3 regions of the Streptomyces sp. NPDC050509 genome follow, and region 3 is predicted to be linked to each of the others. Evidence: riboswitches for the same ligand, from Rfam matches in the RefSeq annotation. Region 3 holds a riboswitch; each other region holds the start of a gene.
What was found. A riboswitch is a leader RNA that binds a small molecule or an ion and turns the genes downstream of it on or off. The one in region 3 is predicted to bind cobalamin.
Positions count from the first base shown of each region.

Region 1: it holds a riboswitch for cobalamin, as region 3 does, so the genes downstream of both, ACIBJC_RS30450 (cobalamin biosynthesis protein) here and metE (5-methyltetrahydropteroyltriglutamate--homocysteine S-methyltransferase) in region 3, are expected to answer to the same signal.
Region 2: it holds a riboswitch for cobalamin, as region 3 does, so the genes downstream of both, ACIBJC_RS09365 (CbtB-domain containing protein) here and metE (5-methyltetrahydropteroyltriglutamate--homocysteine S-methyltransferase) in region 3, are expected to answer to the same signal.

Region 1 is NZ_JBITHL010000012.1:57,518-62,782, reverse strand. It holds gene ACIBJC_RS30455 (cobyric acid synthase) at 1-449, opposite strand, end outside; gene ACIBJC_RS30450 (cobalamin biosynthesis protein) at 446-1,453, opposite strand; cobalamin riboswitch at 1,490-1,610, opposite strand; gene ACIBJC_RS30445 (hypothetical protein) at 1,730-1,993, opposite strand; gene ACIBJC_RS30440 (anion permease) at 2,006-3,289, opposite strand; gene ACIBJC_RS30435 (class II aldolase/adducin family protein) at 3,430-4,140, shown strand; gene ACIBJC_RS30430 (alpha/beta hydrolase) at 4,294-5,265, shown strand, end outside.
Region 2 is NZ_JBITHL010000003.1:49,888-55,152, reverse strand. It holds gene cobM (precorrin-4 C(11)-methyltransferase) at 1-189, opposite strand, end outside; gene cbiE (precorrin-6y C5,15-methyltransferase (decarboxylating) subunit CbiE) at 186-1,481, opposite strand; gene ACIBJC_RS09370 (CbtA family protein) at 1,738-2,586, opposite strand; gene ACIBJC_RS09365 (CbtB-domain containing protein) at 2,632-2,871, opposite strand; cobalamin riboswitch at 2,909-3,066, opposite strand; gene ACIBJC_RS09360 (histidine phosphatase family protein) at 3,088-3,756, shown strand; gene ACIBJC_RS09355 (GlsB/YeaQ/YmgE family stress response membrane protein) at 3,856-4,119, opposite strand; gene ACIBJC_RS09350 (TIGR03086 family metal-binding protein) at 4,203-4,817, opposite strand; gene ACIBJC_RS09345 (DUF6597 domain-containing transcriptional factor) at 4,897-5,265, shown strand, end outside.
Region 3 is NZ_JBITHL010000021.1:34,385-39,649, reverse strand. It holds gene ACIBJC_RS37290 (pyridoxamine 5'-phosphate oxidase family protein) at 1-160, opposite strand, end outside; gene ACIBJC_RS37285 (EF-hand domain-containing protein) at 484-1,020, shown strand; gene ACIBJC_RS37280 (SAM-dependent methyltransferase) at 1,092-1,940, shown strand; cobalamin riboswitch at 2,043-2,241, shown strand; gene metE (5-methyltetrahydropteroyltriglutamate--homocysteine S-methyltransferase) at 2,404-4,722, shown strand; gene ACIBJC_RS37270 (response regulator) at 4,800-5,265, opposite strand, start outside.

The sequences.
Region 1 (5,265 bases), on a different contig from region 3:
ATCTCGGCCGGGCTGCCCGCGCCCTCGCAGATCACGGCGTCGTACGTGGACCGCAGCTCCTCCAGGCACGCCAGCACGGGCCCGAGCAGTGCCTCCTGCCGTCCCCCGTGGTAGCCCCGGGCGCTCAGCTCCCCGACGGGCTTGCCCATCAGCACCACCTGGCTGCTGCGGTCGCTGCCCGGCTTCAGCAGGACGGGGTTCATCAGCGCGGTCGGCTCCACGCGCGCGGCCTGCGCCTGCATCGCCTGGGCGCGCCCGATCTCGGCGCCCTCGCGTGTCACGAACGAGTTCAGCGACATGTTCTGGCCCTTGAACGGCGCCACCTTCACGCCCCGGCGCACCAGCCAGCGGCAGATCCCCGCCGTGACGACGCTCTTGCCCGCGTCGGAGGTCGTGCCGGCGATCAGCAGCCCTCCGCCGAGCCCGGTGCCGCCGCTGTTCCGGCTCATCCACGCCTCCTGGTGGTCCCGGCCGCGCGCACCGCGCCGTACACGAGGCGGCCCGTGACACAGGCCGCGAGAGCGAGCACGTTGACCCGGCGGGCCAGCCGCACGGCGCGCTCGATGTCCGGGACCCCGACCGGGCGCCCCCTGCCGTTCAGGACGGGCCGGTGCTCCACCCGCCCGCCGTACGTGAGCGTCCCGCCGAGGCGTACGCCCAGGGCCCCGGCGAACGACGCCTCCACCGGGCCCGCGTTGGGGCTCGGATGGCGGTGCGCGTCCTGCCGTACGGCCCGCAGCGCGCCGCGCCTGTCCGCCCCGGCGGCGACGGCCAGCGCGGCGGTCAGCCGGGCCCCCGGCCACCCCACGACATCGTCGAGGCGGGCCGACGCCCAGCCGAACCGGCGGTAACGCTCGCTCTTGTGGCCCACCATCGCGTCCAGCGTGTTCACGGCGCGGAACCCGACGAGCCCCGGCGCCCCGGCGACCGCGCCCCACACCAGGGCGCCCACGACGGCGTCGGAGGTGTTCTCGGCGACGGACTCCACGACGGCGCGCGCTATCTGCGCCTCGTCCAGGGAGTACGGGTCGCGCCCGCACAGATGCGGCAGGCGCCGCCGGGCGCCTTCGAGGTCCCCGGCGGCCAGCGCCGCGCCGACGGCCCGCGCCTCGCGGCCCAGCGAGGTGCCCCCGACCACGGACCAGGTGGCGGCGGCGGTCAGCGCCACGGAGGCGGCGGGGCCGCGGCGTACCGCGGTGGCGGCCAGGGCCGCGGCCCCGGCGGCGCCTCCGGCGCAGAGCGCGGTGTGCAGCGCGCCCCAGCCGCGGTGGTCGTGCCACAGCGCGCGCTCGACGGCCCCGGCGGCCCGCCCGAAGGCGGCCACCGGATGTCCCCGGCGCGGATCGCCGAACAGCCGGTCGCCCAGCAGGCCGAGGGTGGCGCCGTACGCGAAGACCCGCTCGGCGGCAGGGGCGGCTGAACCGCCGCGCGCGGCGGAACCGCAGCCAGGCATGGCGAAGTGTCCTCACTCAGGGTCCGCGCCCCGGTTCGACGTACGTAGTGCGACGGCGAGAGTTCCTGGCTCCTGGAGGCGAGACTCACAGTGACAGTGGCGGGACCGCGCCGGATTCGCACCGGCTTCCTCTACTGCCGTCGTCAATGGCCTCGGAAGTCCACCACGCCGTGCAACACCCGTCAACTCATCCTTGACCTGCGACGGGACAGTGTGCGGAGCCCCACATCGGACCGGTCGGCCGATGCGGGGCTCCTCTGAGGGCCGCTCGTGGGCTCAGGCCACGATGAGACTGATCCCGTACGCGACGGCCCCGACGCAGAGCGCGAAGCACAGGTAGGCGCCGGCGCGGGCCGCGAGGGGTGCGGAGCCGGTGGCGGGGGTGGAGGCGGCGGCCGAGGTGCCGGCCGGGCCCTGGGGGGCCGTGGAACCCCGCTTGGCGAGGCCCACGATGCCGAGGGTGAAGAGGCCCACGAGGGCGACGGTCGCCACGAGGCTGACGCCGAAGACGGAGCCGAGTGCTGCCCAGTCGATGTTCATACGGTCGCTTCCTTACACCGTGGCGGGGCGGGCCGGCTCGCCGGTCTGGCCCGGGGTGGTGGCCGCGGGGGCCGGGATGGTGGTCGAGAGGTCCTGGCCGGGGGCGCCCGCCGGGGGAGGCGGGGTGACGGCCGCGATGGCGGTGGTCACCACTCCGGCCGGCTCGGCGGCGAGGTCGGTGTCCGTGTCGGCGCCGGTCCCGGCGGTGACGTTGGTGTGGTCGACCGGACGGCGGCGCGAGGCGAGCCAGATCCCGGCGGAGCCCGCGACCAGCAGGACCGCGACGACGGCGATGCCCCAGGTGCCCTGGCCGGTCAGGAACTCGGCGCCCGCGGCGACCAGACCGGCGGCCGGCAGCGTCAGCCCCCAGGCGACGAACATCCGGGTGGCGGTGGACCAGCGCACCACTCCGCCCTTGCGGCCGAGCCCGGCGCCCATCACGGCACCGGAGCAGGACTGCGTGGTGGAGAGCGAGAAGCCCAGGTGCGAGGAGGCCAGGATGACCGTCGCTGCGCTGGTCTGGGCGGCGAAGCCCTGCTGCGGCTGGAGGTCGGTGAGGCCGGTGCCCATGGTGCGGATGATGCGCCAGCCGCCGAGGTACGTGCCGAGCGCGATGGCGATCCCGGCGGAGACGATGACCCACAGGGGCGGGTTGGAGCCGGGGGCGAGGACGCCGCCGGTGACCAGGGCGAGCGTGATGACGCCCATGGTCTTCTGCGCGTCGTTGGTGCCGTGGGCCAGCGAGACGAGCCCGGCGGAGGCGATCTGCCCGGCCCGGTAGCCCTTGGCGGTGGCCTTGTCGTCCGTGTCGCGGCCGATCCGGTACGTCAGCTTCGTCGCCAGCAGGGCGGCGAGCCCGGCGACCACGGGGGCGGCGAGCGCGGGGATCAGGACCTTGGTGACGACCACACCGCCGTTGACGCCGGAGGCGCCCACGGACATCAGGGTGGCGCCGATCAGGCCGCCGAAGAGCGCGTGGGAGGAGCTGGACGGGAGTCCGAGCAGCCAGGTGAAGAGATTCCACAGGATGGCGCCGACGAGCGCCGCGAAGATCACTTCAGTTCTGATGCCCTGTTCGTTGATGAGCCCGCCGGAGATCGTCTTGGCGACCTCCACGGACAGGAACGCGCCGACGAGATTCAGGACCGCGGACATACCCACCGCGACCTTGGGCTTCAGAGCGCCGGTCGAGATGGTCGTCGCCATCGCGTTGGCGGTGTCGTGGAAACCGTTCGTGAAATCGAACACGAGAGCTGTCACGATCACGATCGCGAGCAGCAGCGTGATGTGTTCCATTGACCCAGGACCCAGGCAATCGTTCGACGTCGGTGGCCTCGGTGAACGTAGGGAGTCAGAGTGAACGGAAGATGAACTGGGCGGGTCTACGGAGTGACCCACTCCGTGGAGATGTCCGCGACGCCTGGCAGGATCGGCGTATGACGGATGAGCGGACCGGCGAGCAAGGTGAACTGACCGGCGGACAGGGTGAGTCGGCGGTCGAGCGGGGCGCCCTGGAGCGGGCCTGGACGGAGCTGGTCGACACCGCCCGGAGAACGGCGGCGGAGGGGCTCGTCGTCGGCACCTCCGGCAATGTCTCGGTGCGGGTCGGCGAGCTGATTCTCGTCACCCCGAGCGGAGTGCCGTACGACCGGCTCACCCCCGGCGACGCGATCGCGGTCGACCTCGCGGGACGGCAGGTGCTCGGCACCCTCACCCCCACCAGCGAACTCCCTCTACACCTGGCCGTCTACCGCGACACGTCCGCGACGGCCGTGGTCCACACCCACGCCGTGCACGCCACCGCGGTCTCCACCCTCGTCCCCGAGCTCCCCTTGATCCACTACATGGCGGCGGCCCTCGGCGGCCCGGTCCGCGTCGCCCCGTACGCGCTGTACGGCTCGGAGGAGCTGGCCCGCGGGATGTGCGAGGCCCTGGAGGACCGTACGGCCTGCCTGCTGCGGAACCACGGCACGGTGGCGTACGGCGACACCCTCGCCCAGGCGTACGACCGCACCGCCCAGCTCGAATGGATGTGCCAGCTCTGGCTCACGGCGAGCGCGGTGCCGGGACACCGGCCCTCGCTGCTGTCGGAGGAGCAGGTCCGGGAGGTGGGGGAGAAGCTACGGGGCTACGGCCAGCGGAGCTGACCCCGGGACGGGCACCGGTGCGCGGGCCCGCAGGCCGTGGCGCCGGACCCGCGGCGCCGGACCCGTGGCGCCCGCGCCGGGCGGGGTCCGCCTTCCGCCCCCGACGGCCCCCGCCCGCTGGCCGGGTCCGGCGCGGGTGGTGACACTGGGAGCGTGCGCCCGGCTACAGCGACGGCAGCGGCCGTCACCACAGTGCTCGGGGTCGGCGCGGCTGCGGTCGCGGCCGGCCGGTACGCCAGCGATGCCGCGCTCAAGGCACCGCCGGGGCGGCCCCTGCCCAGCGACCCGAAGATCACCGTGCACGCCATCGCCGCCGGACAGGTCACCCTGACCCGTTCGCTCGCCTCCCTGCGCCCCGGAACGTACGGGATCGAGGGGGCGGGCGTGCACGCCGTCGTCGGCCCTGTCCTGGACGGCGTCCCGCACCCGGCCGACACCGTGGTGCGCCGACTGGAACGGGTCACCCGCGGCAGCCTCGTGCCGGGAAGCCGCGTACGGCTCACCCCGCAGGTGCACAGCGGCGACCCCGGCACCGCCCTGGGCCTCGCCCACCAGGACGTGTGGGTCCCGGGCGAACTCGGCTCCCTGCCCGCGTGGTTCGTGCCGGCGCCGCGCGACACCTGGGTGATCACCGTGCACGGCCTCGGCACCACCCGCGAGCACCCCCTGAACGTCATGGAGTTCCTCGCGGCCCAGCGCCTGCCCGTCCTCGACCTCGCCTACCGGGGCGACCCCGGCGCGCCCCGCTCCCCGGACGGCCTCGGCCACCTCGGCGACTCCGAGTGGCGCGACCTCGACGCGGCGATCCGCCACGCCCTCCGCCTGGGCGCCGAGCGCGTGGTCCTGCACGGCTGGTCCACCGGCGCCTCGATGGCCCTGCACGCCGCAGCGAACTCCGCCCTCAGCGAGCGCATCGCCGGACTCGTGCTCGACTCGCCGGTACTGGACTGGGAGGCCACCCTGCGGGCACTGGCCACCGCCCGCCGGATCCCCGGACCCCTGCTGCCGCTCGCGGTGCGGGCCGCCCAGGGCCGGACGGGGCTGCACGGCGACCGGCTGCTGGAAGCCGCCGACCCGCGCAATCTCCACGTACCGACGCTGATCTTCCACGGCCCCGACGACACC
Region 2 (5,265 bases), on a different contig from region 3:
GGTGATGCCGTCGAGGTCCATCCTGGCGGTGTCGATCAGCCGCGCGTCCCGCGGGCAGTCGGCCAGCAGTTCGCGCGGGACGAGGCTGCCCGCGTACAGGCACACCCGGCACTCGGCCAGCCTGCGGGCGCCGCGCACCGTGATCAGGTCGGCGGCGCCGGGTCCGGCGCCGATGAAGTACACCGTCATCGTTCGTCTCCTGGTCCTGATCCTGGTCCTGGTCCTGGTCCCGCCCCTGACCCTGTTCCTCCGGCCGGGGCCACCGGTTCCTTCGATGTCTTCGTGACCGCCCACTGCGTGACCGGCATCGCCTGCCGCCACCCCGTGAAGCCGCCGACCGGCACCGCGTGCGCGACCGCCAGCCGTACCAACTCCCCGCCGAACCGCCGGTACCGGTCGGCCAGCAGCGCCTCGGACTCCAGCGTCACCGTGTTCGCGACCAGCCGGCCGCCCACGGGCAGCGCCTCCCAGCAGGCGTCGAGCAGCCCCGGTGCGGTCAGCCCGCCGCCGATGAACACCGCGTCGGGTACGGGCAGCCCGGCCAGCGCGGCGGGCGCCGCGCCGACGGCGACGCGCAGCCCGGGGACGCCGAGCGCCCGCGCGTTACGGCCGATGCGCTCGGCGCGCGCCGGATCGCGCTCCACCGACACCGCACGGCAGGACGGGTGCGTACGCATCCACTCGACCGCGATGGACCCGGACCCGCCGCCGATGTCCCACAGCAGCTCCCCGGGCTCGGGGGCCAGCGCGCCCAGCGTGGCGGCGCGCACATGGCGCTTGGTGAGCTGGCCGTCGTGCTCGTACGCCGTGTCCGGCAGCCCGGGTACGGCGCCCAGGCGCGGCGCCCCGGGCGCGCGGCGGCAGTCGACCGCCACGACGTTGAGCGGGTCACCGGCGGGCTCGTCCCACGCGTCGGCGGTGGCGGTGAGGTGCCGCTCCCGGTCCGACCCGAGCTGTTCGAGTACGTGCATCGGGCTCGGCCCGTAGCCGCGCGCCCGGAGCAGCTCCGCCACCTCGGCCGGCGTCGCGGCCCCCGCGCTGAGCACCAGCACCCGGCGGCCGTCGTGCAGCGCGGCGGTGAGCCGGTCGGCGGGACGGCCGACGAGCGTGACGACCTCCGTGTCCTCCACCGGCCAGCCGAGCCTGCCGCAGGCGTACGAGACGGACGACGGATGCGGCACCACCCGCAGCGCGGCGGCGCCGACGACCTCGCCGAGCGCCCGCCCGATCCCGTAGAACATCGGATCCCCGCTGGCCAGCACCGCGATACGGCGCCCGGCGTGCGCGGCGAGCAGGCCGGGCACGGCGGGGCGCAGCGGGGACGGCCACGCCACCCGCTCCCCCGCGCACTCGCTCTGCGGCAGCAGGCCGAGCTGCCGGCCGCCGCCGATCACCACGTCCGCGCCGCGCAGGGCGTCCCTGGCGTCGCCGGAGAGCCCGGCCCAGCCGTCAGCGCCGATCCCGACCACGGTCACCGGCATGCCGGGCGGGGACGGGGGCGATGGCGCATCAGGGGGCGGGACACTCACTGCCGTACACCTCTGAACTGGGAGAAGACCGACCTCGCACTCTACTGTCCGCCCACCCCTGGCCCCGCGACGGGCCCCGCGACAAGTGCTCCGGGACCCGGTGGCGCGATGCCCGCCAGCAGCGCCCGTACCGTCTCCCGCGCGGACGTCGCCCGCGCCATGCTGGACTTCATGGCGGCGCCGGAGACGGTCCGCCACGTGGTGGGCGTCAGCGACTGACCTCCCCCACGGCCCCCGCGCCGACCCCTTCGGAAGCCGAAGCGGAAGACGAAGCCGAAGCAGAAGCCGAAGCGGGATCCGTCCGCGGCCGGAGCGCCTTCTCGGCCAGCGCCCCGAAGATCAGCCCGAAGGCCGTCCACAGCAGCGCCTGCACACCGAGCGACGCGAGCCGGAACTCCCACAGCAGCGCGGCGGGGAAGGACGCGGGAACGGCGTCGGTGTTGGCGGGCAGCACCAGACACGCGAGGGCCACGGCGGCCACGTAACCGCCTCCCGCGACGAGCGACGCGTTCCAGTTGCCGAGCCGCGGCGCCAGCCGTCTGCCCGCGATGACGGCGGCGACCGCCAGCAACACGCTGAGCAGGATCATCAGGAAGAACAGCGTGGTGCGTTTCCCGATGGTGTCCGGGCTGCCGACGGCGGGCGGCGCCGCCGGATACTTCAGGAACGGCACCAGATAGACGGTGGTGAAGGCGGCCCCCGCGACCAGCGCGGCGGTCGCCCGCGGACCGAACCGGCCGATCCTGCCCAGGCTCACGGCGAAGACCAGCGAGGCGATACCGCCCAGGGCCACCCCGTACACCAGCACGCCGGTGGCGAGCCCGAACGTCGACTGGACCGGCCTGCTGACCAGTTCCTCCTCTTCCTCCTCGGCCGCGGCGGAGTCCCCCGCCGCGCCGTGCTGATGCGCCGGGGCGGACCGGGCCTCCTCCTGCGCGATGGAGTCCCGTACGGACGGCTCACCCGCGAAATAGGCCAGCGTGAAGGCGAGAAGCCCTGCCAGCACGCCCGCGACCATGCCGCGGACCAGGAGGTTTCTGACGGTGGAGGCATGCATGCGCGTATATCTCCGTTATCTCCGTGCTCCGTGGTCGCCGTCAGGTCAGTGGCAGGGGAAGCCGAGGAGATGACGGCCGTCGTGCACCCACTCGTGCACACCGGCACCGGAGATCACCGACGTCGCGCCCTGCTCGGCGCCGACGAAGTAGAGCAGCACCAGCATCAGGGTGCCGACGAAGACCGCCCACGGCAGAACGGCGCGCAGCGGAAGCGGAGCCGGAACGGCGGCGGTGGACGAGGTGGGCGAAACGGCCGTGGTCGTGGGCGCTATGGACTGAGCCATGGCACATCCTCCTTGGGGAACTCGCGTCCCGTTGCATGGAGCTCGAACGACGGCCTTCGGGTCTGACTCACCGGACCCCCGCCGCGTGGTGACGCGGCCGGCACCCGGCATACAGTGGCGCGACCGTGCCGGAATCTCACCGGACTTCCGTCTCGCCGTCGTGGATATCGACGTGAAGGTACCGCGAACCGGCAGACGGGCCAAGGGGGCCTTGTCATGACGATCCGCGTCCTGCTCATCTCACCCGCCATGGGACCGGCCCTGCGCGCGGCCCGCTTCGGCGAGGAACCCCAGGAACCCGAGCAACCGGAGGCGCCCGGCACCCCCGGGACCGGGCCGGGGAGCGCGGTGGACGCCGCCGGGGTGCGTCGGACCGAAGCCGTACGGGAGGACTTCCTCCGTACCGCCCGCCCGTCCGCCGTGTACGTCTCGCCCTCGCCCCGCTGCCGTACGACCGCCGGCCTGCTCGGCCTGGACGCCCGGCCGCTGACCGACCTCGCGCCGTGGGCGATGGGCCGCTGGCAGGGCAGGACCCTCGACGAGGTCGCCGCCGAGGAACCGCGGTCGGTGAGCACCTGGCTCACCGACCCGGCCGCCGCGCCGCACGGCGGGGAGTCCCTGCTCGCGCTGTACGCCCGCGTCGGCCGGTGGCTCGACGCGCTGGACCCCGGCACGCCCCGGGTGGTCGCCGTGACCGAACCGGACCTCGTCCGCGCCGCCGCCGTCCACGCCCTCGGCGCGCCCGCCGGGGCGTTCTGGCGGTTCGACGTACGGCCGCTGACCGTCACCGAACTCACCGGGCGGGACGGCCGCTGGAACCTGCTCGGCGGCCGTCCGCTCACCGGCGGCCCGCTCACCGGCGAGGAGTCCGGACAGGAGATCTGAGGGCCGGCGGACCTGAGGGCCGACCGATCCGAAGGTCAGCCGATCTGAGGCTCAGCGGATCCGGGGGTCAGCGGCTCCGGGGGGCAGCGGCTCCGGGGGTCAGCCGCGGCCCTTGGCGCGGTCCAGCGCGGCCACACCCACGGCCGCCAGGCCGACCTGGATGACCAGCTCGATCCAGTCGAAGCCCCTGGTGTCCGCGACGCCGAACGCCGCCGCGACGAACGTACCGACCAGCGCCGCGACGATACCCACGGCGATGGTCCACAGCATCCCGATGCGCTGGCGCCCGGGCACCACGAGCCGTCCGAGCACACCGATGACGATGCCGACGACGATGGCGACGAAAATGCCGGATATCTCCATGTCCCCTCCTCTTCGCCCATTACTGCCGAAAGTGCGAAAGTGGTACTCGTCGACCGTGTGCCCGCCTTACGGACGCCGAACCCTCAGCCTCGCGGCGACGTCCAGTAGGGGTCGCGTCCGGTCAGCGCCAGCAGTACGTCGAACGCGGCGGCGTCCTCCGCCACCGCCACCGGCTCCCCGAACACCCCCATCTTCCGGGCCGTCGGCGCCAGCGCCCCGAACTCCGCGACCAGCACCCCGACGAGCGACGCGTCCGGCTCGTACGGCTGCCCCGTCGCCCGCGCCAGATCCCACGCGTGCACCGTCAGGTCCCCGAGCACCATCGAGCCGACCGTCCTGGCCGGCAGCCCCATCGCCCCCGACGTGCCCTCCTCGGCGCCCGGCGCGTCCCAGGCGTCGACGAGCCGCACCGTCTCCGCGGCGAACCGCTCACGCCACTGCCCCGCGAGATGCTCGGGGGCGGCGCCGAAGTCGGCGTCCCGCTTCGCGGCGAGCGCCTGGAAGTTCACGACGACCTGGAAGAGATGGTCCGCGAGGGCGTGCACGTCGTATTCGGCGCACGGCGTCGGCGCGCCGAGCTGGTCGTCGCCGATGCCACGGACGACGGGGAGGGCACGGTCCGCGGCCACCCGCAACAGCGCGCTGATCTTGGTGTCCCTCTTGGTGTCGGTCTTGTCGATGCCGGTCTTGTCGCTCATGGCTCCGACCGTAGGGACGGCCGGACCGTGCGTCTTGAACAAACGCGACACGTGAACAAACGCGACATAGGATCCGGCCATGGCTGGTCCACGGCGTGACACCCGGGGCATCGTCGACGCCCCCGGACTCTTCGCGCGCGTACGGTTCCGCCGCCGCGAGCCCGCTCCGGCGCTGCGGCCGTATCTGGAGCACTACTGGCTGATCGACTGGGACCTGGAGCAGCCGTACGTCTCCCACGTGGTGCCGCACCCCTCGGTGAACGTGGTGTTCCAGCGCTCCGGCACCCTCGCCCCGCACGGGGAGGTCGCGGGCGTCGGCCTGGAGCTGTTCACGCAGAAGCTGGCGGGCCGCGGCCGGGTGTGCGGGGTCCAGTTCCGGCCGGGCGGCTTCCGGCCCTTCGCGCCGCACCGGCCCGTCGCGGAGTGGACGGGGCGCCGGGTCCCGGTC
Region 3 (5,265 bases):
CGGTGATGACGCGGGCGATACCGGCCGACGGATCGTAGGTCACCCCTACGGGCACCAGATGCGGGGTGCCGTCGGGGCGGCGGGTGGCCAGCAGGCACACATGGCGCTCCTCCCAGAACGCGAGAAAGGCCGGATCCGCGAGCAGGGTGCGTGATGCCATGGGGGACGTCTTTCGGGACGGGCGGGAGGGGACGTGTCCGTCCCCCGGCGGAGCGGGTGGCCCGCCCACCCCATGCTACGTGCGGAGAACCGGACGCCGACGGACGCCAATGGACAAGGCCGGACGAGGCCGGACCGGCGGAACGCCTTCGCTTTCCAGGACCGCGGCCTTTCATGCACCGGCCCGCGTATTGCCCTCGTTCGTGTGCACGCGACGGCCTTTCCCGACCGCCGCCCCCACGCCGACCGGATAGTGAGGGGACAGCGGCCCAACGACCCGGAAGCCCGGAAGACCCGGAAGCCCGGAAAGCAGAGGTGAGCGCCATGCGTACCGTCGAGGCGACCAACCGTGTCCAGCTCGTCTTCTCCCTGTTCGACGCGGACGGGAACGGCCTGCTGGAGGCCGACGACTTCGCGTTGATGGGGAGCCGCGTGGTCTCGGCGGTCCCCACGGCCGGTGGCGCCAGGAAGCAGGCGATGCTCGACGCCTTCCGCCGGTTCTGGACGACGCTCGTCACCGAGCTGGACGCCGACGGCGACGGACGGGTCAGCCAGGAGGAGTTCACCGCCTGTGTGCTGAATCCGGCGCGGTTCGACGCGGCGAGCGACGCGTTCGCCCGCGCGATGAGCGCGCTCGGCTCGCCGGAGGACGACGGACTCGTCGCGCGCCCCGCCTTCATGGCCGTGTTGACAGCCGTCGGCTTCCAACAGGCCAACATCGAGGCGCTGTTCGACGCCCTGGGGCCCACGGACGACGACCGCGTCGGGGTGGACGCCTGGGCGGAGGCCATCAGGGAGTACTACCGCCCCGAGAAGGCCGGCATCGCCGGGGACCACCTGACCGCGGGCGTGGCTCTGTGACCCCGTCCCTCGACGGCACGGCCCCGGAACGGGACCCCGACACGGCGGGCGGCGTGGGCCTGACCGCCCTCATGGTGGCCGCCGCGCGGGCCATCGAGACCCACCGGCCCGCCCCCCTGGCGCGGGACGAGTTCGCGGAGCACTTCGTCCGGGCGGCACCGGCCTCGGCCGGCTGGCCGGTCCGGGCGGACCAGGTGCCCGGGGGACACACGAACCCGTTCTGGGAACGGCTCGGCCGCTACTTCGCCGTACGCACCCGGGTCCTGGACGACCATCTGCTCCGTACGGTGGAGGCGGGCGTGCGCCAGGTGGTGCTGCTGGGCGCGGGCCTGGACTCCCGGGCGTTCCGGCTCGGCTGGCCGCCCGGCTGCGTGATCCACGAGGTCGACACCGCGGAGATGCTCGCCTTCAAACAGGCGGTGCTCGACCGGGCGGGGGCCGTCCCCACGGCCGACCGCAGACCGCTCGCGGCCGACCTCCGGTTCGACTGGGGCGACGCGCTGATCGACGCGGGCTTCGACCCGGCCGTACCGACCGCCTGGCTCGCCGAGGGGCTGCTGCTCTACCTCCCGGCGGCGGCCGAGCGGCACCTCATCGCGACGGTGGCCGGGCTGAGCACGGCCGGGAGCACACTGGCGTACGAGATCAAGGAGGTGGAGGGGGCGAAGGTGCGCGCCCACCCCCTCTACACCACGGCGAGGGAGCAGATCGGCCTCGACCTGCCGGCCCTCTTCGACCCGGAGCCGCGCCCCGCCTCGGCCGCCGCACTCGCCCGGCGGGGCTGGTCGGTCTCGGTCCGCTCCCCGTACGACTTCACCCGCCTCCACGACCACGGCCCCTTCCCCGAACCGGACGACCCGCTGGCGGCCAACCGCTGGATCTTCGCGGAGACGCCCGCCCCGCAGCCCGGAAGCGGATGACACCCCCGCAGGTCGGAGCTTCCTAGCGTCTGCGGAATGTGAACAAGTTCGGCCAAGGTTGGTCCACGGAGGCGTCCACGCTCTATCGTGGCGCGTGCAGCTGGTTCGCCCTGCCCTCCAGGCAGACGCGTCGTAAGAGGGAACCCGGTGGGAATCCGGGACTGCCCCGCAGCGGTGAGCGGGAACGACCGCCGTCATACGCACTGGATCCGCACGGATCCGGGAAGCGACGGCCAGTAGGTGTCTGCCTCGGCAGATGTGCCCGCGAGTCCGAAGACCTGCCCGTTGCCCGTACGCGACCGTTCGCGTACGGATATCCCGGTGACCTCGTGGGCGGGTCGGCGTACATACCGGACGGACGAGCGCGCCCGAGGCGCCGCACCGATCGTCGGGTCCCGTCACCCCTTCGCGCCCGCGTCCCGTCCCCGGGATGTTCAGGAGTCATCTCGCGAAGGAGATTTCCGTGACACCGAAGTCCGCAGCCGCGGCAGCACGAGCCACCGTGTACGGCTACCCCCGCCAGGGCCCGAACCGGGAACTGAAGAAGGCCGTCGAGGGGTACTGGAAGGGCCGCGTCACCGCGGAAGCCCTCCGGGAGACGGCGGCAGGTCTGCGCCGGGCGAACTGGCGGCAGATGGCCGACGCCGGCGTCCACGAGGTGCCGACCGGCGACTTCTCGTACTACGACCACGTCCTGGACACCAGCGTCATGGTCGGCGCCGTACCCGAGCGGCACCGTGCGGCCGTCACGGCCGACGCGCTCGACGGCTACTTCGCGATGGCCCGCGGCACCAAGGACGTGGCGCCGCTGGAGATGACGAAGTGGTTCGACACGAACTACCACTACCTCGTCCCCGAGCTCGGCCCCGACACCGTCTTCACCGCCGACTCCACCCGGCAGGTCGCCGAGCTGACGCAGGCCCTCACGCTCGGGCACACCGCCCGCCCGGTCCTCGTCGGCCCCGTCACGTATCTCCTGCTCTCCAAGCCCGCCCCCGGCGTGGCCGCCGACTTCGAGCCGCTGACCCTGCTGGACAGGCTGCTGCCCGTCTACGCCGAGGTCCTCGCCGACCTGCGCGCCGCAGGCGCCGAGTGGGTGCAGCTCGACGAGCCCGCGCTCGTCCAGGACCGTACGCGCGCCGAGCTGAACGCCGCCGCCCGCGCCTACCGCGACCTCGGCGGGGCGGCCGACCGGCCCAAGCTCCTGGTCGCCTCCTACTTCGACCGGCTCGGCGACGCCCTGCCCGTCCTGGCGAAGGCCCCCGTCGAGGGCCTGGCGCTGGACTTCACCGACGCCGGCGCCGCCAACCTCGAAGACCTCGCCGCCGCCGGTGGACTCCCCGGCAAGCGGCTCGTCGCGGGCGTCGTCAACGGCCGCAACATCTGGATCAACGACTACGAGAAGTCCCTCGCCACCCTGGGGACGCTCCTCGGCCTGGCCGACCGGGTCGACGTGGCCGCGTCCTGCTCCCTGCTGCACGTACCGCTCGACACCGCCGCCGAACGCGACATCGACCCGGGCGTCCTGCGCTGGCTCGCCTTCGCCCGGCAGAAGACCGCCGAGATCGTCACCCTGGCCACGGGGCTGGCCCAGGGCACCGACGCCATCGCCGCGGAGATCGCCGCCAACCGCGCCGACCTCGCCTCCCGTACGAACTCGGCGCTCACCCACGACCCGGCCGTACGGGCCAGGACCGCCGCCGTCACCGACGCCGACGGCCGCCGCTCGCAGCCGTACCCCGAGCGCGCCGCCGCCCAGCGCGCCCACCTCGCGCTGCCGCTGCTGCCGACGACGACCATCGGCTCGTTCCCGCAGACCGACGAGTTGCGCACCGCCCGCGCCGACCTGCGCGCGGGCCGGATCGACACGGCCGGTTACGAGGAGCGCATCAGCGCCGAGATCGGCGAGGTCATCTCCTTCCAGGAGAAGACCGGGATCGACGTCCTGGTCCACGGCGAACCCGAACGCAACGACATGGTGCAGTACTTCGCCGAACAGCTCACCGGCTACCTCGCCACCCGGCACGGCTGGGTGCAGTCCTACGGGACCCGCTACGTCCGCCCGCCGGTGCTGGCCGGCGACATCTCGCGCCCCGAACCGATGACGGTGCGCTGGACCTCGTACGCCCAGTCCCTCACCAACCGCCCCGTCAAGGGCATGCTGACCGGGCCCGTCACCATGCTCGCCTGGTCCTTCGTCCGCGACGACCAGCCGCTCGGCGACACCGCCCGGCAGGTCGCCCTCGCCCTGCGCGACGAGGTCGGCGACCTGGAAGCGGGCGGCACCTCGGTCATCCAGGTCGACGAACCCGCCCTCCGCGAAACGCTGCCCCTGCGCGCCGCCGACCGCGCCGCGTACCTGGACTGGGCCACCGAGTCCTTCCGCCTCACCACCGGCGGCGTACGCCCGGACACCCAGATCCACACCCACATGTGCTACGCCGAGTTCGGCGACATCGTCCAGGCCATCGACGACCTCGACGCCGACGTCATCAGCCTGGAAGCGGCCCGCTCCCACATGCAGGTCGCCCGCGAACTCGCCGCCCACGGCTACCCCCGCGAGGCGGGCCCCGGCGTGTACGACATCCACTCCCCGCGCGTCCCCAGTGCGGACGAGGCCGCCGCCCTGCTCCGCGAGGGCCTGGCGGCCATCCCCGCCGAACGCCTGTGGGTCAACCCCGACTGCGGCCTGAAGACCCGCGGCTGGCCCGAGACCAGGGCGTCCCTGGAGAACCTGGTCACCGCGGCCCGCACGGTCCGGGGCGAACTGCCCACGTCCTGACGGAGAGCCCCGCGGGGGCCGGGGCGCGTACGGACGCCCCGGCCCCCGCTTTTCCGTCTCCGCCTACCGCTCGCCTCTCACCGCCGCCCGTCGACCAGGCCGGATTCCCAGGCCCAGGCGGCGATCTCCACCCGGTTGCGGGCGGGCAGTTTGACCTGCACGTTGCCGAGATGGGTCTTCACCGTGCCCACCGAGATGGTCAGTTCGGCGGCGATCTCCGCGTTGGTCAGCCCTCTGGCCACCAGACGCACCAGGTCCTTCTCCCGTTCGGAGAGCGCGGTGTGCGGCTCCCGGGGGGCGGGCGCCGCGTTGTTGACGCGCCGCAGCAACCGTACGGTGATGGCCGGGCTCACCAGCGCCTCGCCTGAGGCCGCCGCCCTGATGGCCTCGACCAGCAGGGCCGGCCCCGAGTCCTTGATCAGGAAGCCGGAGGCGCCCTCGCTCAGGGCGCGCTGGACGTACTCGTCGTCGTCGAACGTCGTGACCACGACGACCTTCGGCGGATTCACGGTGCCGGGGCGGGTCAGCCGGCGCAGCGCCTCC